Regions from separate parts of the Paenibacillus sp. sgz302164 genome, predicted to be linked through region 3. Evidence: riboswitches for the same ligand, from Rfam matches in the RefSeq annotation. Region 3 holds a riboswitch; each other region holds the start of a gene.
What was found. Region 3 has a riboswitch for cyclic di-GMP ahead of AC0LWT_RS30400 (putative bifunctional diguanylate cyclase/phosphodiesterase). Riboswitches for the same ligand answer to the same signal wherever they lie in the genome.
Positions count from the first base shown of each region.

Region 1 (7,295 bases), on a different contig from region 3:
CGCCGGTTGGCGCCGGACGGCATTTTGCTGTCCAACGGCCCTGGGGACCCGAAAGACGTGCCTCACGCGGTGCAAATGATTAAAGAACTGCTCGGCGAATTCCCGATCTTCGGCATTTGCCTCGGCCACCAGCTGTTCGCGCTCGCTTGCGGAGCCGATACGGAGAAGCTGAAATTCGGCCACCGCGGCGGCAACCATCCGGTTAAAGATCTGATTTCCGGACGCTGCTACATTACATCGCAAAACCATGGCTACACAGTTAAGGAAGATTCCATCGCCGGAACGGACCTTGACGTGACGCACATTAACAATAACGACCGCACGATCGAAGGTTTGAGACATAAAAAGCATGCGGCTTTCTCGGTTCAGTATCATCCGGAAGCGGCGCCGGGTCCATTTGACTCGAGCTATTTGTTCGACGATTTTATCGCGATGATCCGGGAGCATAAGCTGGCTAACCCGCAGCCGCCGCGCCAGGCGCAAATGCTCGCGGAATGGAAGGCGCAAGCAGCAAAGACAGCGGACAAGGGGGAACTGCAGTATGCCAAAAAATAATACGCTCAAAAAAATTCTCGTGATCGGCTCCGGTCCGATTGTTATCGGCCAAGCCGCCGAGTTCGACTATGCGGGAACGCAGGCATGCCAGGCTTTGAAAGAAGAGGGCATGGAAGTTATTTTGATCAACAGCAACCCGGCCACGATCATGACCGACACGAATATGGCCGACAAAGTATATATCGAGCCGATTACGCTTGATTTCGTAACGCAAATTATTCGCCAAGAGCGTCCTGACGGGCTGCTTCCGACGCTGGGCGGCCAGACGGGGCTGAACATGGCTGTGGAGCTGGCTCGCGCAGGCGTTCTGGAAAGCGAGAATGTGAAGCTGCTCGGCACCCAACTGACCGCGATTGAAAAAGCGGAAGACCGCGACCTTTTCCGCGATTTGATGAGAGAGCTGGAGCAGCCGGTGCCTGACAGCGTCATCGTGACGACTGTAGCACAAGCGCTTGATTTTGCCGGTGAAATCGGCTTTCCGATTATCGTGCGTCCTGCTTACACACTTGGCGGAACAGGCGGCGGTATCTGCAATTCTATTGAGGAATTGAGCGAAACGGTCGCATCCGGGCTTCGCTACAGTCCGATCGGTCAATGTCTCGTAGAAAAAAGCATCGCCGGCATGAAAGAAGTCGAGTATGAAGTGATGCGCGACGCGAACGACAACTGCATCGTCGTGTGCAACATGGAAAACTTCGATCCGGTTGGCGTCCATACGGGCGACAGCATCGTCGTGGCTCCGAGCCAGACGCTGTCCGACCGCGAATACCAGATGCTCCGTTCCGCATCGCTGAAAATCATCCGCGCGCTGAACATCGAAGGCGGCTGCAACGTGCAGTTTGCGCTCGATCCGCACAGCTTCCAATATTATGTCATCGAAGTGAATCCGCGGGTAAGCCGCTCCTCGGCGCTCGCTTCCAAAGCGACGGGCTATCCGATCGCCAAAATGGCGGCTAAAATCGCCATCGGCTACACGCTGGACGAAATTGTCAACCCGGTAACCGGGCAAACATACGCTTGCTTCGAGCCGACGCTGGATTACATTGTATCGAAAATTCCGCGCTGGCCGTTCGATAAATTTACGGCGGCAAACCGCAAGCTCGGCACACAGATGAAAGCGACAGGGGAAGTAATGGCCATCGGCCGCACTTTCGAAGAGTCGATTCATAAAGCGATCCGCTCGCTGGAAATCGGTGTGCACCGTTTGTTCCTGAAAGAAACGGATTTGCTGGATAAGGAATCGCTGGAGCTTCGCCTGCAAAAGCCGGACGACGAGCGCCTGTTCCTTCTGGCTGAGGCGTACCGCAGAGGCTACACGGTCGAGCAGCTGCAAGACTTGACGAAAATCGACTGGTGGTTCCTGAACAAACTGGCCGGCATGATCAAATATGAGGCGGAAATCGCCAAATCCGATCTTTCAGCGGCATTGTTGCTGGAGGCGAAGCGCAAAGGGTTTACGGACCGGGCTATCGCCGAAATCCGCACGCTTGCCGGCTGCACATCGTTTACGAAAGAAGCGGAAGTGCGCGCTCACCGCTTGCAGCAAAACATCAAGCCTGTGTACAAAATGGTAGATACTTGCGCGGCCGAGTTCGAAGCTTCGACGCCTTACTACTATTCGACCTATGAGCAAGAGGACGAAGTAACGGAAACGAACAAGGAGAAAGTCGTCGTGCTCGGCTCCGGTCCAATCCGTATCGGCCAAGGCATCGAGTTCGACTACTCCACCGTGCATGCGGTGTGGGCGATCCAAGCCGCCGGCTATGAAGCGGTCATTATCAACAACAACCCGGAAACCGTGTCTACGGACTTTAATACGTCAGACCGCTTGTACTTCGAGCCGCTGTTCTTCGAAGACGTGATGAACGTGATCGAGCGCGAAAATCCGATCGGCGTCATCGTGCAATTCGGCGGCCAAACCGCGATCAATCTGGCGGCCCCGCTGGACAAAGCCGGCGTGCGCATTCTCGGTTCCGACCTCGAAAGCATCGATACGGCTGAAGACCGCAAAAAATTCGAAGCGCTGCTGGGAAAACTGCAAATCGCGCAGCCGCAGGGCGGTACGGTAACGTCCGTCGATCAGGCGGTAGGCGTTGCCGCAGGACTTGGCTATCCGGTGCTCGTTCGTCCTTCTTACGTCCTCGGCGGACGCGCGATGGAAATCGTCTATTCCGACGAAGAATTGCTCAGCTACATGGAGTATGCGGTGAAAATCAATCCGGAGCATCCGGTTCTGATCGACCGTTACATGCTCGGCAAAGAAGTCGAAGTCGATGCGATTTGTGACAAGGAAACGGTTCTGATCCCGGGCATTATGGAGCATATCGAACGTGCAGGGGTACACTCCGGCGACTCGATCGCCGTCTACCCGCCGCAGACGGTTTCCGCTGAAATTAAACAGAAGATCATCGATATTACGACAAAAATTGCGCTCGAACTGAAAGTTGTAGGACTGGTCAACATCCAGTTCGTCATCTTCAACGATGAAGTGTATGTGATCGAGGTGAATCCGCGCTCGTCCAGAACGGTTCCGTTCCTGAGCAAAGTGACGAACATTCCGATGGCGAATGTGGCAACCCGGGTCATCATGGGGCAAAAGCTTGCCGATATGGGCTACGAAAGCGGCTTGTGGCCGGAAGACCACTACGTATCCGTGAAAGTGCCGGTGTTCTCCTTCGCGAAGCTGCGCCGCGTGGACACGACGCTTGGACCGGAGATGAAATCGACCGGCGAAGTGATGGGCCGCGATACGAACTTTGCAAAGGCGCTGTACAAAGGCTTGATCGGCGCAGGCATGAAAATTCCTGCTGCAGGTTCGGTCGTCGTAACGGTGTCGGACAAAGATAAAGACGAGGCGATTGAAATCATGAAAGGTTTCTACCGTCTCGGCTACAAAATTATCGCCACAGGCGGAACGGCCAAAGCGCTGGAAGAAGCCGGCCTCCCGGTAACGACAGTGAACAAGCTGAGCGAAGGCTCGCCGAACATTCTCGACCTGATCCGCGGCGGCGAGGCGCAGTTCGTCGTGAACACGCTGACGAAAGGCAAAACGCCTGAGCGTGACGGCTTCCGCATCCGCCGCGAAGCGGTGGAGAACGGCGTTGTCTGCATGACGTCGCTTGACACGGTCCGTGCGCTCTGCAACATGCTTGAAGCGGTCAACTTCTCCTCCCGTGCCATGCCTGTGCATGCTTAAGGGGCGGTGAGTGCGAATGAGTACCTACACTCGTGCGGACGTTGCCGGAAAGATCATGGTCGCTCTGGATTACCCGACAGCCGAAGGGGCCAAGGAGCTGCTGCGGCAGCTCGAAGGCATCCCTTGCTATATGAAAGTGGGCATGCAGCTGTTTTTCGCTGCGGGCCCAGGCTTTGTAGCCGGTCTGAAGGATAAAGGCTATAAAGTGTTTTTGGATTTGAAAATGCACGACATCCCGAACACGGTGAAGGGCGGGGCGGAGAGCATTACGCGCCTCGGCGCGGATGTGTTCAACGTCCATGCAGCCGGCGGCAAGCGGATGATGGAAGCGGCTCTCGAGGGCGTGGACAAAGCCCTCGCTCCGGGAGCGGGACGCCCGATTGTCATCGGCGTCACCCAGCTGACCAGCACCGGCCAGCAGGTGCTGAACGAAGAAATCGGCCTGACAGGCACTGTCGAGCAGGCCGTGCTTCGCTATGCCCGCCTGGCGCAGTCGGCTGGGCTGCAGGGCGTCGTTGCGTCACCGCTTGAAGTGACGCAAATCAAAGCGGCGTGCGGTGACGCATTCGTCACCGTAACGCCGGGCATTCGCCCTGCGGGCGCCGATATCGGCGACCAGACGCGCGTCATGACGCCGGCTGAGGCGTTCGCGCAGGGCACCGATTTTGTCGTGATCGGCCGCCCGATTACGGCGGCGGCCGATCCCAGAGCGGCGATGGAGTCGATCATCGCCTCCGTCGCGCTTTGACGGGCCTGCCCCTACATTCGAAAGGAACGGTGTGAGAGAACATGAGTCAGCTTGAAACGATAGCGAAGCGAGTTGCTTCCTCATTATTGGAGATAGGAGCGGTAACGCTTCGCCCGCAGCAGCCTTTTACGTGGACATCGGGCCTCAAGTCGCCGATTTATTGCGATAACCGGCTGACCATGTCTCATCCGGCTATACGCGAGCTGATTGCAGACAGTTTTGTGCTGCTGATCAAGGAAAAGTTTCCGCAAGCCGAAGTGGTCGCCGGCACGGCGACTGCCGGCATTCCTCACGCGGCATGGGTCGCACAGAAGCTGGGCCTGCCCATGATATACGTCCGTGACAAAGCCAAAGGCCACGGCAAGGAGAACCTGATCGAGGGGACTGTTAAGCCCGGTCAGCAAGTCATCGTGATCGAAGACCTGATCTCAACCGGCGGAAGCTCGCTGAAAGCGGCTTTGGCCGTTAACGATGCGGGGGCGAAAGCATTGGGCGTTCTCGCGATCTTTTCCTATCAATTGGATAAGGCGGCGGACGCTTTCCGGGAAGCCGGAATGCCGCTTCATACGCTTTCCAATTATACGAAGCTGCTTGAAGTAGCTTTGGAGCAAGGAGCAATCAAAGAAGAAGACATGGAACTCCTCCGCTCCTGGCGGGCAAATCCGGCTCAATTCGGACTGTAATCTTGCGCAGAAATTGACGATTTAGGATAAATGGCCTATACTGAAGGGGCGCAAAGTTCTGCCTGACATCTGCGAAACGGCAAACGGCGCGAAAGCGTCTGACGCAAAGCTACAGGGGCTAATCGGCTTGCAGCCGTACGCCAGCCAGCTACCGAACGGTGAGAGGAGGAAGATTATGAGCGTAAATGCCCCGCTATCCGCGGTCGGAAGCGGCAATGCTTTGCAGCAAGCAGTCGGACTGCAGCTGCTGAAAAAAATCAATGATACGCAAACGGCGCAAGCAAGCGTGATGCTGGAAGATTTCGCGAAATCCCAGCAGCAAGTTGCGGCGGCCGCCGCTTCAGTCACCCCCCACTTGGGGCGCAGCATCGACATTCGTGTATAATTGCACAAAGCCGGGAAGCTCTACCTTTTCGAAAAGGAGAGCTTCTTTTTTTGTGGCTTGGCGCGCACCGGATTAATACTTGCTCGTTAAGGCCTAATTGGTCTGGCAACGTAGAATGAGCCTCGCATTTACGAGTTTGTCGCGCAATATTCTTGCAAAAACCCCCATGACGTCGTGGACATCACCCCACAGAATGAAAATAATTCAGGTCTATTGTGTCTATTTTCGTATAAAGTGGAGCATTTTGCGCTTTGACGAGCTTGCCGTGGTAAATTCCTGCAGAACGCGGAGCATTTTGCGCATTGACGATCTTGTCGTGGTATTATCCTGTAGAAAGTAGTGCTTTTAGCACTTTGACGAGCTTGCCGCGAAAAATTCCTGCAAAAGTGCAGTTTTTTTCGTATTAACGAGCTTGCCGTGGTAAATTCCTGCAAAAGTACAGTTTTTTTCGCCCATATACGGGGTTAGCGCCAGTTTGGTCGGAAATTCCTGCACAATCGCAGGCTTTTCCTCCAAACGAGCCGTATCCATCGAAAAAGCCTGTACTTTTGCAGGTTTTGCTGGAGCTATGCCTCTTTTCAAACGGCTGGGCCGTTCTAATTGGGTGGGGATAGAGTGCCTTCCCGCAGTTAAAGCCGACAATGTACATCTTACCAACAAGCGAGGGCGGGCGGGGGATGCGATTACGATGCGGCTCCAGTCAGGCGAAGCCGTTTCTCAACGCCCGCAAATCTCAGGCGCGCGTTGTGTCGCCAACGCATGTCGACGCTCAAAAAAGCATAAAGAAAAAAGAAACTTATGGCAACCTGGTTGTTGATAAGTTTCTTTTTTTGGGGTATGATGCGAGTATTGAAATGATAACAATTCTCAACTCGGGCGGAGAACTCGGGAAGCGTCCTTACAGGCTGTTTGTGCCGGCCCGAGCGATGACGCGGATCGATCGCACTGCGTGCGGTGTTGCACGGCATGACGCCGGTCGACCACGGCCACACTGCTACAGCCTGTAGCGGAAAAGGCTGGTGGTGGTCGGCCGCCGTCGAGCGTTTCGGCAGCAGCTACAGCCCGCAGAGGAATAGGCTGCTGGTGGCCGGCAGCCGTTGAGCGTTTCGGAGGCAGCTACAGCCAGCAGCGGAAAAGGCTGCTGGAGGTCGGCCGCCGTCGAGCGTTTCAGCGGCGGAGCTTAGGCTGGTTGAGGCGCCGACAACATGTCGATGAAAGCTTGCAGCGCTTGGGACATCCATTTTTTGGGGTGGATGAGCAGTTGCAGGTCCACGCTTAAATTCGGATGAGCGATCGGGATGACGGCAAGCTGCTTGCGTGCCAGTTCGGATTCCACGGCGATCCGGGGCAGCAGGGCGATGCCTAGCCCGTTCATGGCGCACTGCTTGATCGCTTCCAGGTTGCCCAGCTCAAATCCGATGCGAAAAGGGATGCTCTGGTCTTTCAGCAGCTTTTCGAACAAGTTGCGGTATATGCAGCTTTCTTCCGTGACGATAAATTCGTTATGCCCAAGATCGGCCAGCGAAACCTGCTTCGCCAGCGCCAGCGGGTGGCCGGGAGGGGCGACCAGCACGAGCGGTTCTTCCCGAACTTTGATGCAGCGAAGCTGGGTGTCGGCGGGATATTGGTCGAGGATGAGCCCGACATCGTAATCGCCCTCTTTTACTTTCGCAATCAGCGACGTTTCATCGTCCGGCAAAAGTTGGATGCTTAAACCGGGGAATTGCT
Region 1 is NZ_JBVYOL010000019.1:6,909-14,203, reverse strand. It holds gene carA (glutamine-hydrolyzing carbamoyl-phosphate synthase small subunit) at 1-555, shown strand, start outside; gene carB (carbamoyl-phosphate synthase large subunit) at 542-3,751, shown strand; gene pyrF (orotidine-5'-phosphate decarboxylase) at 3,768-4,499, shown strand; gene pyrE (orotate phosphoribosyltransferase) at 4,541-5,182, shown strand; cyclic di-GMP riboswitch class I at 5,251-5,338, shown strand; gene AC0LWT_RS27060 (YjfB family protein) at 5,358-5,567, shown strand; gene AC0LWT_RS27055 (hypothetical protein) at 5,913-6,209, opposite strand; gene AC0LWT_RS27050 (LysR family transcriptional regulator) at 6,748-7,295, opposite strand, start outside.
Region 1: another riboswitch for cyclic di-GMP. It lies ahead of AC0LWT_RS27060 (YjfB family protein); the one in region 3 lies ahead of AC0LWT_RS30400 (putative bifunctional diguanylate cyclase/phosphodiesterase).

Region 2 (7,295 bases), on a different contig from region 3:
CCCATGTTTTCGGTGAAAAGCCTGCACAATTGCAGGAATTCTTCGCAGCTAGCGATCAAGGGCGCAAATTCATGTATTTTTGCAGGTTTTCTTGGTGCAGCCAGGCGAGTTTGCGACTGGCTCTGGCGTGCAGATTTCTGAGCAGCCTGAAAAATACACCTTTATGCTCCTTGATGTATTTGCCTCGGAACTGTTCCTGCAAATCTGCAGGCTTTGCAAGCGAGAGGCAGGCAAGCAAGGGGGGCACGAGAGGGAAGTAGGAGGCCGTGCCTCCATTCCCCGAACTCAACATGCAGCCGACCCACCGCCGTCATGCAGCGTAACACCGCGCACTGGAAACTGCGCGCGGCGAAAAAAGAGGCTGCCCCAAAAGCGTGCGCATAGTATGGGAACGGCCCAAAAATCGAGCAAAAGGACCTCAAATTCCACTATCAAGTGGAGAATGAGGTCCTTTCTTCAGGTGATATTTCGAGGCAAAGGGGCAGCCCCTTTTTCCGCTATGTTAGTTCGTGGAAGTGCTGTCCGTTGCGTCTGCGGCAGGCGCTTCCGGTTTTTGGTGCTTGTCTTCAACGAATTTTTTCAGCGTATCGGTCAAGCTGTCTTTGAGTTTGCTGATCAGGTCGTCTTCGCTAATTCCTTTGGCCGCTGCAATTTCAACGATCGTCTTGCCGGAATCCAGCTCGGTTTTCAGCTCATCCTGCGTGATGCCCAGAATCGTCGTCAGCGCCTCGGAGTTCCCCAGGAAACCGCCGCCGAAGCCGCCGCCACGATGACCCTCGCCTCCGTTTTCTTGTCCGCCTTCAGGTCTTGCGTTCTCGATATGCTGTTTCAGGCGGGTCGCAAGATCCGCGGTGATTTTGTCCGCTTCCGCTTGCGTGATCGTGCCTGCCGTAACTTGGGCAGCGATTGCCGTTTTCTGAGCGTCAGTCAGCTTGGCCAGGAAATCATTCTCCGTCAAGCCGGCCGCTTGCGCGATTTCCAGTAGCGTCTTGCCTTCTTTCAGCGATGCCTGGATCGTGCTCACGTCTACGCCCAGCACGGTTGCCGCCGTTTCGTCGAGCTTGCCGCCTTGGAAGCCGCCGCGTCCGCCCTGCTCACCGCCGCGGAATCCTTCGCCTTTGTTGCCGAAGCCTTTGTTCTCAATTTGCTGTTTCAAACGAGTCGAAAGATCCGTTATCAGCTTGTCGGCCTGCTCTTGCGTCAGCTTGCCGGCCGTCACCTTCTCGTTGATCGCCGTCGTTTCGGCGGCAACCAGCTTCGCCAGGAAATCGTCCTCCGTCAAGCCGGCCGCTTGCGCGACTTCAAGCAGCGTCTTGCCTTCTTTCAGCGACGCCTGAAGCGTGCTCTCGTCTACGCCCAGCACAGCTGCCGCTTCCTTGACGATGCTGCCTCCGTAGAAACCTCCTTGGCGGCCGCCGCGGTCTTTGAAGCCGTCCGATTTTTGAACGGTCGAGCCGCTCACTGTACCGGCATACGCCTGATTATGTAGCGCTCCGACAAAACCTGTTCCAAGAACAAAAGATGCTGCAATCGTACCTGCGAGAATTTTTTTGCTAATAGTTTTCATATTGTTATTCCACCTTTTCGAATGTTTTTGTTGTTTACAAGACCAAGTATAGGCCCCTTTCCTGAATCCCCCCTGAGCGCCGACTTAATAAACCATGAGCGTTGCCTGAGGGTTTCCTGAGTCCGGCTGCCGTCGCATGAAACGCAAAAAAACTGCAGTTGTCTGCAGTTTGGCAAAGTCCGGCTGCTGTCAGGGAACAACACCAGCCTGTTTATTTTTCATATCCGTTAGGGTTGTTGAATTGCCAGCGCCAGGCGTCTGCGCACATGTCTTCAACGCCTTTCTCGGCAACCCAGCCTAATTGCTCGCGCGCTTTCGTTGTGTCCGCATAGCACGTAGCCACATCCCCCGGCCTGCGCTCCTCGATGCTGTACGATATTACTTTTCCGGAAGCTTTTTGAAAGGCTTCGACCATTTCAAGCACGCTGTAACCCCGGCCGGTACCGAGATTATACGCTTCGATCCCGCTCCTGGACAGCAGTTGTTCCAATGCTTTTAAATGCCCTTTGGCCAGATCGCTGACGTGAATATAATCCCTGACTCCGGTTCCGTCTACGGTCGGATAATCGTTCCCGTATACCCGCAGCTTTTCCAGTTTGCCGATAGCCACTTGGCTCACATACGGCATCAGATTGTTCGGCACGCCGTTCGGATCTTCCCCGATTCGTCCGCTGGGGTGCGCTCCGACCGGATTAAAATACCGCAGCAGCGATATGCTCCAGCTGTGATCCGAGATGTACAAGTCCTGCAAAATCCGCTCGATCATAAGCTTTGTTTGACCGTATGGATTCGTCGCGTCGAGCGGAAAATGTTCATGAATCGGCACCTGCTCAGGCACCCCGTAGACAGTTGCCGAAGAGCTGAACACCAATTTGCGGACATCGTATTTTTGCATGACATTGCACAGAATTAATGTGCCGGTAATATTGTTGTGGTAGTAAGATAAAGGAAAAGAGACCGATTCCCCCACTGCCTTTAACCCTGCAAAATGGATCACCGCTTCGATCGAATGCTCGCGAAACACCTGTTCCAGCCCCGCAAAGTCGAGCAAATCCAATTGATAAAATGCAAAATCCTTCCCCGTCAGCTCACGGACCCGCTCAAGCGCCTCCGGCTTGCTGTTCATCAGATTGTCGACAACGACGATCTCATAACCCTTGTCAAGCAGTTCGACACAGGTATGGCTGCCAATATAACCTGCTCCGCCAGTTACTAGAATGGACATGATTTCCGTTCCTCCAATTTACGATTTCATTGCGCCGGCGCATCTGCATGCAGCCTTTTTCCAACTTAATGGATTTATGCCATTTTAGCAAATACCAAAAAAACGCCCCACCCTTCTCAAGGAAAAGGATCAGTGCGCTCCGGTAACAAATGCATGATTACACAACGACTTTGCCGGACAGGTCATTATTGGCAGCCCCGGCGTTGATGTTCGTATATTTGGTTAACCCTCTGTCCAACTGTGCGAATGACCCTAAATAAGCTTGCACTTCACCAATTGTTAACCCCAAGCTGCGAGCCTCGCGAATCATTTCTACCCAGTCTGAATCCAAGGGATTGCGTTCCATACCCAATTGCACAAATACTTTAGACATACTATTACCTCCAATGTGAAGTTTGTTTGCAAAAAACCATCTATTAACGGTTTAATAGATTGGGTCGGTTGCACCACTAACTCCACATGCTCCAGGTGCCCACATACGGCGCATGTATCAAAGTATTCCCATAATTAATTATCCAATTGCGGAATAGATCTCAAGGCCTAAGACTGAAACATTTCTCATCAACCTAAGCCTATTATACAACGACCTTCTCCTAAATTCCACCAAAAAATTTGAAAAAAAACTGCTAGGTCATTATTTTTTAGGAAAATGATACTAATGTATCCGCAATAGATAAGTAATTAGTAGGATGCTCACTTGTTGTTTTCCTGGTTTTTCTTCCATTTGCTGAATTCCAAAAATTCGCGAAACTGCTCCTTCGTTACTCCCGAATCCATCGCCTCTTTGACCAAATCCTGCCACTGGCTGTCCAGTTCTTCTTGCACTTTCGGCTGTTCTCCGTGCAGGATCAAGTCGAGCGGCACGTCAAGCGCAACCGCAATTTTTTCCAAAAATTGAATGGACGGATTTTTCTGAATATCTCTTTCCATATTGCTTAAATAAGATTTGGCGACTTCAGCCTTGGCAGCAAGCTCAGATAAGCTGAGTTTTTTTTCCAGCCGTAATCTTTGAATCCTTTTACCAATCACACTTATCATCTTCCTTTTTGCTTTATTCACCATGTTTACGCATATTATAGCAAAGTACCCCTGCCCAGACTATCGCTATATTTTCCAACCGCATACAATTTTCAGAAAAGAAAAAATGCATCTGCACAAAAATGGAGAAATAAAAGCGGTTAAACTTCTATTTGCCATTTAAGGAGATGCATTTCGAAGGCCTACCCCCGGTGTCCGGCGGGTTGCACAAAACAAACTTCGCCCGCCGGACTCTCAGCGCCGCCGTTCACTCGCCGGGGTTCGTCAAACGCCATTTGTTAAACTCAAGGAATTCTTTAAACTGGTGCTTGTTAATACCGGATGACATAGCTTCTTTAATAAGCTGATACCATTCCTGATCCAGTTCTGCGACATTCGTTTCCGGAGCTTCTTGATCAAGAAACCTGTCTACAGGCACCTTCAGAACGGAGGCGATTTTCTCGAGAAATTGTATCGACGGGTTCTTTTGAACATCACGTTCCAAATTGCTTATATATGATTTGGCCACGCCGGCCCGCTCTGCCAGCTCGGACAGAGACAATCCCTTTTCCTTGCGAAGCTGCTGTACTCGAGTTCCTATCATCAAGATCTTCCTTTTTTTAACGATGTAATATATTCCATGCTATCTGACAGCCGCTTTGTGCCGTAATGTGCTTTTCATGCAATCGATAACTCTCGTCTGCTCCTCTTCCATCATCCCGGATCCTGATGGCAAGCATAAGCCGGTGTTAAACAATTTCTCGGAAACACTTTCGTTCTCCGCATGCCGGTAATATTCCGCTCCCCCAAAAAGAGGCTGCAGATGAAGCGGTTTCCAAACCGGACGGGCTTCGATGTTTTCTGCTGTCATTGCTTCGAGTATGGATTTGACGCTTACGCCATGTTGTTCCTCATCCAGGGTGATCACGGTAAGCCATCGGTTCGACCTTGTGTTCTCCAATTCAGGCATAAATTGTATGCCCGGGATGCCGGATAGGCCCTGCCGGTACTTTTCGAAAATGGCTCTTCGAGCACTCACCCGCTCATCCAGTACGCCCAATTGCGCGCGCCCAATCCCTGCCAATACGTTGCTCATGCGATAATTAAAGCCAAGCTCCGAATGCTGGTAATGCGCGGCCGCATCCCTGGCTTGAGTGGCCAAGAAACGCGCTTTTTGCAAATCATCCAGATCATTGGAAACAAGCATGCCTCCGCCGGACGTCGTAATAATTTTGTTCCCGTTAAAGGAATAGATGCCGTACTTGCCGAAAGATCCGCTCGCTTGCCCTTTATACGTTGATCCTAGCGACTCCGCTGCGTCTTCGATCACGGGAATATCGTATCGATTGCATAATGCAAGGATCTCGTCCATTTTCGCGCTTTGTCCGTATAAATTCACCACGATAATGGCCTTGGGCAGCTCTCCCTCACGGTCCGCATCCGCTAACGCGCGTTCCAATGCATCAGGCGACATGTTCCAGGTCTCAGGCTCCGAATCGATAAAGACGGGCACGGCCCCCTGGTAAACAATCGGGTTGGCGCTGGCTACGAATGTCAAGCTCGAGCAAAACACTTTGTCGCCCTGCTCCACGCCCAGCAACCGCAAAGCAAGATGAATGGCCGCTGTTCCAGAGCTTACGGCAGCTGCGCCGTTCATTCCGACATAGGCGGCAAGCTCGCTCTCAAAAGCATCGACATGCGGTCCTAGCGGAGCAATCCAGTTCGTTTCGAAGGCTTGGGCTATGTATGTTTGTTCCTGGCCGCTCATATGCGGAGCCGATAAATAGATTCTTTTTTTCTCCGATGTCACTTGCAACGCACCTTTCCTTCCAGAATGTTGAATTAAGATATATGAAATATAGTAATTTCCGGTCTGCAAAACATGCGGATCGGTAAAAAGCTGGTGCCGATCCCGCGGTTCACGTATAAAGGCATCCGCCTGTCTCCAATGGCGTACAATCCGTCTACATATTTTTGTCCAAGTTCCGGGGTAAAAAATGGCTTGGAGAACGGCTTGCGAATTTGGCCGCCATGCGAGTGTCCCGAGAATTGGGCGTTCACACCGAAACCGGAACAAATATCCGCAAGATCAGGCTCATGTGCCAGCAGCAAAACGCAATCTTGTTCCGACTTCCCTTGCAGCGTCTTCTCGATATCGAAGTGGCCGAACATATATTCATCCACACCTGCGATACATAAGCGCTGCCCATTTTCTTCGATATAGCCGTGCGCATTGATCAACACGCGAAAATTCGAGTTTTGCAGCATCTGAACGGCTTGATCCCTCGCTGCATAATCGTGGTTCCCGAGGACAGCCCACTTTCCGCCGCGCGGCGCGCGCAGTTCCTGGAGCAAGGGCAGCACCGACGGCGACGGCGTTTCCAGCCACCCACGATCCAATAAATCACCTGTAAAAAACAGAATGTCAGGCTGTAAATCGTTGATCATCCGCACGACCCGGCGGAACGATTCGCCATCGTAATGAAAGCCGAAATGCGTATCGCTGAATTGAACGATTTTCCAACCCTTGAAGGCTTCGGGCAGCTTGCCGATCTTGAGATCCACCTTGCGTATCTGATACCAGAATCGCTCCCCGATGGCATCCGCGGTTCCCACTACGCCTGATCCGAGCAAAATCAATCCCGCTTTTTTCAAAAAACTTCGCCGGGATATCTTCTTTGGCTCAGTCATGTGCGGGCTCCGGCATCTTGCTGATCACCTTCGCGGGAGTTCCCACGGCGGTGCTGTGCGGCGGTACCGGACGAATGACAGTAGCGCCTGCCCCAATCACGGACCATTCCCCGACCGTCATTCCCGGAATGACGGTTGCTCCCGCGCCTATCATAGCCCCTTCCGCTACCTTCACATCGCCGGTCAATGTTGCGCCGGGTGCAATATGAGCATAATCCCCGATGCGGTTGTCATGCTCGATGACAGCAGCCGTATTGATGATGGCATGGCGTCCGATTACAGCATCGGCCTGAATAACCGCATTCGCCATAACTACCGTTCCTTGGCCGATTTGAGCGCTCGGGCTGATCACCGCTGTCTTATGGACAAGGGTCAGGTAATATGCATCCGCTACATTCAGTCGCGAAACAACCGCTTGTCTAATTCTATTATTTCCGATAGCGATAATGAACTTCAGTTCTTCCAGTTTGCCCATCACCTGCTGCGCTGCAGAGACAGGACCTTTGAACACGCCGTCTTGCAGCGATAAATCATCATATTTATCATCAAGGAAGGCTCTTATGGTATAGCCCTCTCTCGCAAGTATCATATCGCGAATAACTTTGCCGTGCCCTCCCGCACCGACCACTGCGATGTCCAGCTCAACCACACCCTTCGCTAAGAGAGCTTCGTCCCCCTGAATTTCTCCATGGTGACATGATTATCTTGACTGACTCCTTCGGATTTAAACACTTTATAGAAAGTTAACATCATGATTTTCAAATCCAGGGCAAAGCTTCGATTCTCTACGTACCA
Region 2 is NZ_JBVYOL010000010.1:112,757-120,051, forward strand. It holds gene AC0LWT_RS18025 (hypothetical protein) at 503-1,567, opposite strand; gene galE (UDP-glucose 4-epimerase GalE) at 1,779-2,792, opposite strand; gene AC0LWT_RS18035 (anti-repressor SinI family protein) at 2,950-3,165, opposite strand; cyclic di-GMP riboswitch class II at 3,219-3,302, opposite strand; gene AC0LWT_RS18040 (helix-turn-helix domain-containing protein) at 3,486-3,821, opposite strand; gene AC0LWT_RS18045 (helix-turn-helix domain-containing protein) at 4,078-4,413, opposite strand; gene AC0LWT_RS18050 (DegT/DnrJ/EryC1/StrS family aminotransferase) at 4,453-5,577, opposite strand; gene AC0LWT_RS18055 (metallophosphoesterase) at 5,652-6,500, opposite strand; gene AC0LWT_RS18060 (acetyltransferase) at 6,493-7,140, opposite strand; gene AC0LWT_RS18065 (sugar transferase) at 7,158-7,295, opposite strand, start outside.
Region 2: another riboswitch for cyclic di-GMP. It lies ahead of AC0LWT_RS18035 (anti-repressor SinI family protein); the one in region 3 lies ahead of AC0LWT_RS30400 (putative bifunctional diguanylate cyclase/phosphodiesterase).

Region 3 (7,295 bases):
CTTACTTACTGCCTGTTGCGATATATGGAGTTCATCAGCAACTTCTTTTTCCTTCAATCCATCTATGTAAATTCTTTTAATAATATAGCGTCCCTTTTCTGAATCGATGTTTTGAATTAATTCATCAATTTGAATATAGTCTAATCTTTCTGATACATCATTTCGATAATTAGGGAGATGTTCAAAAGAATCTATTGATATAATCTCACGACTTATGTGCTTACGAGCACGATATTGAATACGCCATGCCAAGCGTTGTAAAACCTGACGATATTGTTCTAACAATCACACCACCCCCTTCATTCTTACTCTCCTAATTAATAAAGTAAAATATATCATAAATTTACAACCTCTTATACGAAAAATGGGAACAAATGTTTCTTTTTGTTATTGGTTTAATATTAAATTACTAGCCTCTTTTTATAAGACTACATATAGCGGACTTTTTGAAGAATTTTTTTGAGGGTCAATGGTTGTAAAAACGAGTTGAAATTTGCCCTAATAAGAGGCTGTTCAAAAAGCGTTATATCAGTTTGAAACACTAGTAGAGGGGGGGGGACGATTCTGGAAAATAGGAATGAAAGGGATCCCACTTCCAACGAGGAATCGTTCCTCATACCGACTCAATTTCAGTCCCCGAATTTGGATAGACGTATCCCTTGTTTCGTGAATGGTCTTTTTTTCGGTTGCCTATTAATGAGGACTTACCCTGCCAGCGGCAGCGAGATTTGCTCCACTTGTATCTCTTGTATCTTTTTAAGTGTGGCTACATGATTCGGAGGCAGAATCGTTCCCCGTACATGTGCAATCATCCGCTCAATCAACCGAAACACATCTCGCAGAATAAACCATTTTTCAACGCATTTGGTTGTACCGTGGCTGGGCTTCACCCAACCGGAGGTCGATAATTTTCCTTATTTTCATGGCGTTTGGCCAGCAACCTTTTTTCGGATGGCGGCGTCTAGGGTGTAGAACTGGAAAAGTTTATCGCTATTAAGCGCACGAGGAGGAAGATTCAATTGAAATTGGTCAAAAAAGCAGGAACCGTCGCTATCGCATCAGCGCTTCTGCTCACTGCGGCTCCGCAGGCATGGGCGAATGATGCCGCAGTAGGGACTCAAGCTATCAGATTGCCCATCAAAGGCGACGACACCGCACAGCTCGAGCCCAAAATTACTAAAGACCAAGCCCTTGAACTTGCCAGGAAATACGTTGCAATTCCGGATGGGTATACGCTGCAGTCGGCTAACCTGAACGCTTATTATGTAATGAACGGACACAGCATTCCGAACTGGAACTTAAGTTTCGTGAAGAAAGTGAAAGACCAGTATTTAGGCGATCTGCATGTTACGATTAACGGTATTAGCGGAGAAATGGTCGGATATTCGATCAACGACAAAGATCCCGAGCATAAATTGAGCTACCCGCCGAAAGTCGATTTCAAAGGAGCCAAAGCGATCGCTTCCGCATGGATCGGGAAGGTAAATCCGGATAAGCAGAAGGAACTGCTGTACAACCAGACGGAGGAGGATTCCTTCCGCACCCCTCTGAACGGAAATTATCAGTACAACATCCGTTTTGACCGGGCGGTTAACGGCATTCCGTTTATGGAGAACGGCGTCAATGTCACTGTGAACGGGGACGGGCAGGTAACCGGCTACAATTACAACTGGGATGACGATGTGACATTCGAGACGAATGTGACGCCGATCGGCGAGGACAAAATCGCCCAGACCTTCAAAGACAAAGCCGACGTTACCTTAGCCTATCAAATCCCTTATGAAGCAAAAGGCGAGAAAAAACCGCTCATTGCCTACACATTAGTTCCATTCGCCCTGAACGCTGTGAACGGCGAAGTTTGGAACCAGGGCGCTTTTTCCCAGTCTCTTTATGCAAGTGACAACAAGCCGCTTACAGAGCAACCGCTGTCCGGTAAACCGGCTTCCAATTTGAATCTGACCAAGGAAGAAGCCGTCAAAAAGGTAACCGATGCGTTCAAGCTGCCCGATGACTACAAGCTGCGCGACGCTTCCTACAACGAGGTCACTTCCCCTGAGACGGGAGAGAGCAGCTCAAGCTGGAACCTGAACTGGAGCCGGCCGGCGGCGGAGAACGATTCGACGGGTAAAATCGGCGGCAGCGGCGCCTGGGCTGCGGTGAACAGCAAAACCGGCGAGATTATGAGCTTCAACAAGTACATTAATTATCCAAATGACGGGACCAAGCCGGTTGACGGCAAGGTGGCGCTGGATACGGCCAAAGCGTCTGTCATCGATTTTGTGAAAAAGAATTTGCCCGCTTACACGGACCAGCTCGTAATGAGCGCACCTGTAGAAAAGAACATACCTGCCGAACAATTGAAACAGCAGCGCACCTGGGAGTTCAATTTCAAACGGGTTATCGATGGCGTGAGCGCCAATTACGAGAGTGTGAATGTGAGCATTGACCGGACTGGCGGCGCGATCTTGAATTACTACAATTCGATTACCAATTTGCCGTATCCGAAGCAGAAGCCCGAAGTGATCGCCCTCGACAAAGCGAAAGAAACGCTGCTATCGCAGTATGAGATCAAGCTGAACTATGTGGTAGCGAACAGCGGGGCTCCAGGGGGCATTCCCATCGAGAAATACAGATTGATGATCGCAGCGGGAGAAAGCGTTCCGAGCGCTCCTGTGGGCGGAGACAATAAAAAGCTCGAGGCTAAACTGGTCTACTCCCTGATTCCGAAATTCACGCGCGAACAGTTCTTCCTGAACGCCCAGACGGGGCAGTGGGTCAATGCCTCCAACGGCGAAGTCATTTCGCTGGAACGCGTGAAAGTGGACGATATCGAGAATCATTGGGCGAAGAACGAGCTGCAATTGATGCTGGACTATCAAGCGCTTGACGTCAAAGACGGCAAGGTGAACCCGGATCAAGCCATCACTCGCGGGGAATTGATCAAAATGCTGGTCATTGCGATGAACGGAGGCAACAGCGGCATTTATTACCCTGCGGCACGCGCAGCTTCCTTCGCGGATGTGCAAAGCACGTCCAAATATTTCGCCTATGTCGAAAATGCGGTCGACCGCGGATTGCTGGTTCCTGGCGAGGATTTTAATCCGGAAGCCAAAATCACCCGCGAAGACATGGCCCAGCTCATCGTTAAGGCGCTTGGTTACAAAAGCTTGACGAAATACGAGAATGTTTTCAACAAAAACTTTGCGGATGCGGCCAAGCTGAAAAATATCGGAGAAGCTGCGATTGTCGTCGGTCTGGATATCATGTCGCTGAATAACGGCAGCTTTGAGCCCGGGCAGGAAGTGACAAAAGCACAGGCTGCCGTAGCGTTCTCCCGCTACCTGCAAAAGCGCGCCGATCTTCAGGACCAGCGATCCCGTTACGTATACTAAATCCTTATGGAACAAGCATGCCGCATCGCCGGTGTGCTTGTTTTTTTTGCGGGAAACGGTTCCCGCTTTCCGAAACCCGCCGTGTAAAATTATTCCTCGTGTGCTTCCCAGCCCTGCAAGATATGTTACAATAGGCTTTAAAACTTAATCTTGTGCGAACACGGCAAAAGGAGCAGAAGAGCATGGCTGTAAATGGAAGAGTAGGTCTGGAAGACATCATCAAGGCGAATCATGTGCTCAGCAAAGTGATCGAGCCCTCGCCCCTGCAGCGCAACGAGCTTTTATCAAACTTGTATGAGTGCAACGTATACTTGAAACGCGAAGATTTGCAGATCGTGAGATCGTTCAAAATTCGCGGAGCTTATAATGTCATTCAAAGCTTGTCTCCCGAGGAGCGGGCGGCGGGAGTCGTCTGCGCCAGCGCCGGCAATCACGCGCAGGGAGTCGCTTTTTCCTGCAAGCACTTGGGCATCGAAGGGAAAATCTTCATGCCGACGACGACGCCCCGGCAAAAGATTTCGCAGGTCAAGCTGTTCGGCGGAGCTTTTGTCGAGGTCATCCTTACAGGAGATACCTTTGACGATTCCTCCGCTCAGGCCAGGGAGTACTGCGCCCGGGAGAACAAGGCGTTTATTCATCCGTTCGACGACGCGCGCACGATTGCCGGACAAGGCACGGTCGGTCTTGAGATTATGAACCAGATGCCTGAGACGCCGGATTTTATTTTTGCCACGATCGGCGGCGGCGGACTTGTCTCGGGAATTTCCACTTATGTGCAAAGCGTAGCTCCGCAGACGCGCATTATCGGCGTAGAGCCGGAGGGCGCCGCAAGCATGTCTGAGGCGCTTAAGCTGGGACAAGTCATCACGTTGGCAACGATCGACAAATTCGTCGACGGGGCGGCCGTGAAGCAGGTAGGGCAATTGAATTACGAGATTTGCAAGGAGAATGTCGAGGATATCGTTATCGTGCCAGCCGGCAAGGAGTGTACGACGATTCTGGAGCTTTACAACAGCAATGCGATCGTGATCGAGCCTGCCGGGGCGCTTCCGGTTGCGGCGCTTGACGCATACAAGGAACAAATCCGCGGCAAAAACGTAGTCTGCGTCATCAGCGGCGGCAACAACGACATTGACCGGATGCAGGAAATCAAGGAACGCTCGTTGATCTACGAGGGGCTTAAGCACTACTTTATTTTGAACTTCCCGCAGCGCGCCGGTGCTTTGCGCGAGTTTTTGGAGGAAGTTCTCGGGCCTTCCGACGATATTACCAGATTTGAATATACGAAGAAAAACAATAGAGACGACGCGCCGGCGCTGGTCGGCATCGAGTTGAAAAACAAGGACGACTACCACGGGCTTATCGAGCGCCTCTCGCGCAAAGATTACGGCTACATCGAGATTAACAAGGATCCGAAGCTGTTCAATCTGCTCATTTGAAAATTTCCGATTTACAGCAGAACCGGAAGATTCTATTAGCTAATTTTGGTTAAATATGGTATAGTAAATAAGTCCCAGAAAACTCGAATATTTTTCGAAAAAAGGCAAACTTGCCGAAAGGCAAGGACGCAAAGCCGCAGGTCTAAGGTTGCATTCAACTAGGACAGCTGGGCTGCCGAAGGGTTGAATTATACCTAACAGGTACTACCTGCGGCTATTCCATGTGATGGAATAGCCTTTTCTTCTTTATACAGGTTTGGGGGGAGGAGGTTATAAGCGTGAACGGCGGTACATCATCCAAACGGGAGCGGCATGCAATTAACTTTGCGTGGGAATATTTGTGCCTGCTTGGCGTCAGTCTGCTGACGGCGAATCTGCTTGTCTCGGCATCGTTCCATGCAATGGGCTGGCTGGCCGGGATATTGTTTGCGGGCTTTGCTTGCTCCGCTTTTCTCGTCAAGCGAAAGGCTTCTATTGTTTTATTGGCGGCGGCGGCGTGCGCATGGCTGCTGCTTTCATTCGTGTTTCTTGCGTCCGAATTGTTCGCAAGTTTGTTGACTCATACGGTCCTGTGCATGTTTTTCGTCTACGGGATCCGGCAGTTGGCTGCGTCGCGGGAGCATTATAAGAGCAGGAGCATGGAAATGGAATACATCGCGCATCACGATTCCTTGACGGGTTTGCCGAACCGGAGGCTGTTCGAAGACCGTCTGGAGCGGTCACTGCTGCATGCCAAGCGCCACAATACACTGGTTGCCGTTGTTTTTTTGGATCTGGACCGTTTCAAGCATGTAAACGACACGCTCGGGCACGCTTATGGCGACATGCTCATCCGGCAGGCCGGCCAAAGGCTGACAAGCAGCCTGGGGGAAGAAGATACCGTATACCGTCAGGGCGGGGACGAGTTTACGATTTTGCTGCCTCATATTATGAAGCAGGAGGATGTCCGCCTCGCAGCGTCCCGTATTCAGGCGGCGCTTGAGGAGCCTTTTGTGCTTGAGGGAAGCCCTTTTGCGGTTTCGGCAAGCATGGGGATTGCGCTGTACCCGTATGACGGGGAGACGCCGCGGCAGTTAATGAAGCATGCGGACGAAGCGATGTATGCGGCCAAGAAGCATGGGGAAAATTACCTCCGTTTCTATGACGCAGAAATAAATGCCGAGCCGGCAGGCCCGGAGCGCATGGAGCGGGCGCTTCGCGCCGCCTTGGACAATGGCGAACTGGAGCTGTACTATCAGCCGCAATATGAGCTTTCCGGCAAACGTCTGATCGGAATGGAGGCGGTAATCCGCTGGCACTGTCCGGGGCAGGGGGAAATCCCGGGCAGCGAGTGGGTGCGCGTCGCCGAGGAAACCGGCCTGATGACCGCCATCGGCGAGTGGACGCTGCGAACAGCGTGCAAACAGGCGAAAAGCTGGCTGGACGCGGGATATCCTCCTTTGCGGCTGACCGTCGCTGTAACCGCTTCACAGTTCAGGGACCGAGGCTTCATCGATCTGGTGGCCGACGCCATCAAGGAAACGGGCCTTGAGCCCGGCATGATCGAGCTCGATTTGGCGGAAGACATATCTTCTTCCGGCGTGGAGGAGACCGGCGAGAAGCTGAAGTTATTGAAAGCTTTCGGATTTCGAATCGCCATGGACGATTTGTGCACCGGCCTGTTCACCAGAAGCGGCGCCGACCGGGTGCCGATGGACAGCGTCAAGCTCGATAGCACGATCGTCCGCGACCTTCCCGAAGACGGCGAAAATCAGCTGCTGGCGGAAGCGATCGCCATGATGGCGCAGCGTCTGCGTCTTAATCTGATCGCCAAGGGAGTGGAAACCGAGGAGCAGCTCGAACATTTGCAAAGTATGCAATGCACGGAAGCTCAAGGCAAGCTTTTCAGCAGCCCTCTGCATCCTGAGGAATTCATTCAATTAATGAAAGACAAAATAAGTTAACGGAAATGATATGGATTTTATCAACCACAGGTAGTATAATCGGGAATTGGGGCTCTACACCTATTTGTAGCCAGTCACAAACATGATTATGTTACCTTGTATGACATGACGAATTGTGCCGCAATAACGGGGAAACTACTTTTCCGCCCTTGGAATTGATGGTACAATTGACACATGAATGCGTTACATATTTTCATTCCTTCATGGTGACACTACAAGTTGGCCTTTCGTGAAGCAGTCTAAAGAAGTAGTCAAATTTATTAGTTGGGGGTAATACGATGAAAAAAGTGTTTTCAACTGCATTAATGGCTGTTACAGTGACAGCGGTAGTGCTGTCCGGATGCGCAAAGAAAGAGGATAAAACAGGCGGCGCATCGGCTTCTCCGGCTCCTAGTGCGGCAGCTACGGCGGCGGCAACTCCGGGCGGCGCGGCCAAAGACATGAAGATCGGAATGGTTACCGACATTGGCGGCGTGAACGACAAGTCGTTTAACCAAAGCGCTTGGGAAGGCTTGCAAAAG
Region 3 is NZ_JBVYOL010000024.1:56,300-63,594, forward strand. It holds gene AC0LWT_RS30385 (sigma factor-like helix-turn-helix DNA-binding protein) at 1-285, opposite strand, end outside; gene AC0LWT_RS30390 (S-layer homology domain-containing protein) at 1,020-3,392, shown strand; gene ilvA (threonine ammonia-lyase IlvA) at 3,575-4,831, shown strand; cyclic di-GMP riboswitch class I at 4,925-5,011, shown strand; gene AC0LWT_RS30400 (putative bifunctional diguanylate cyclase/phosphodiesterase) at 5,110-6,774, shown strand; gene AC0LWT_RS30405 (BMP family lipoprotein) at 7,053-7,295, shown strand, end outside.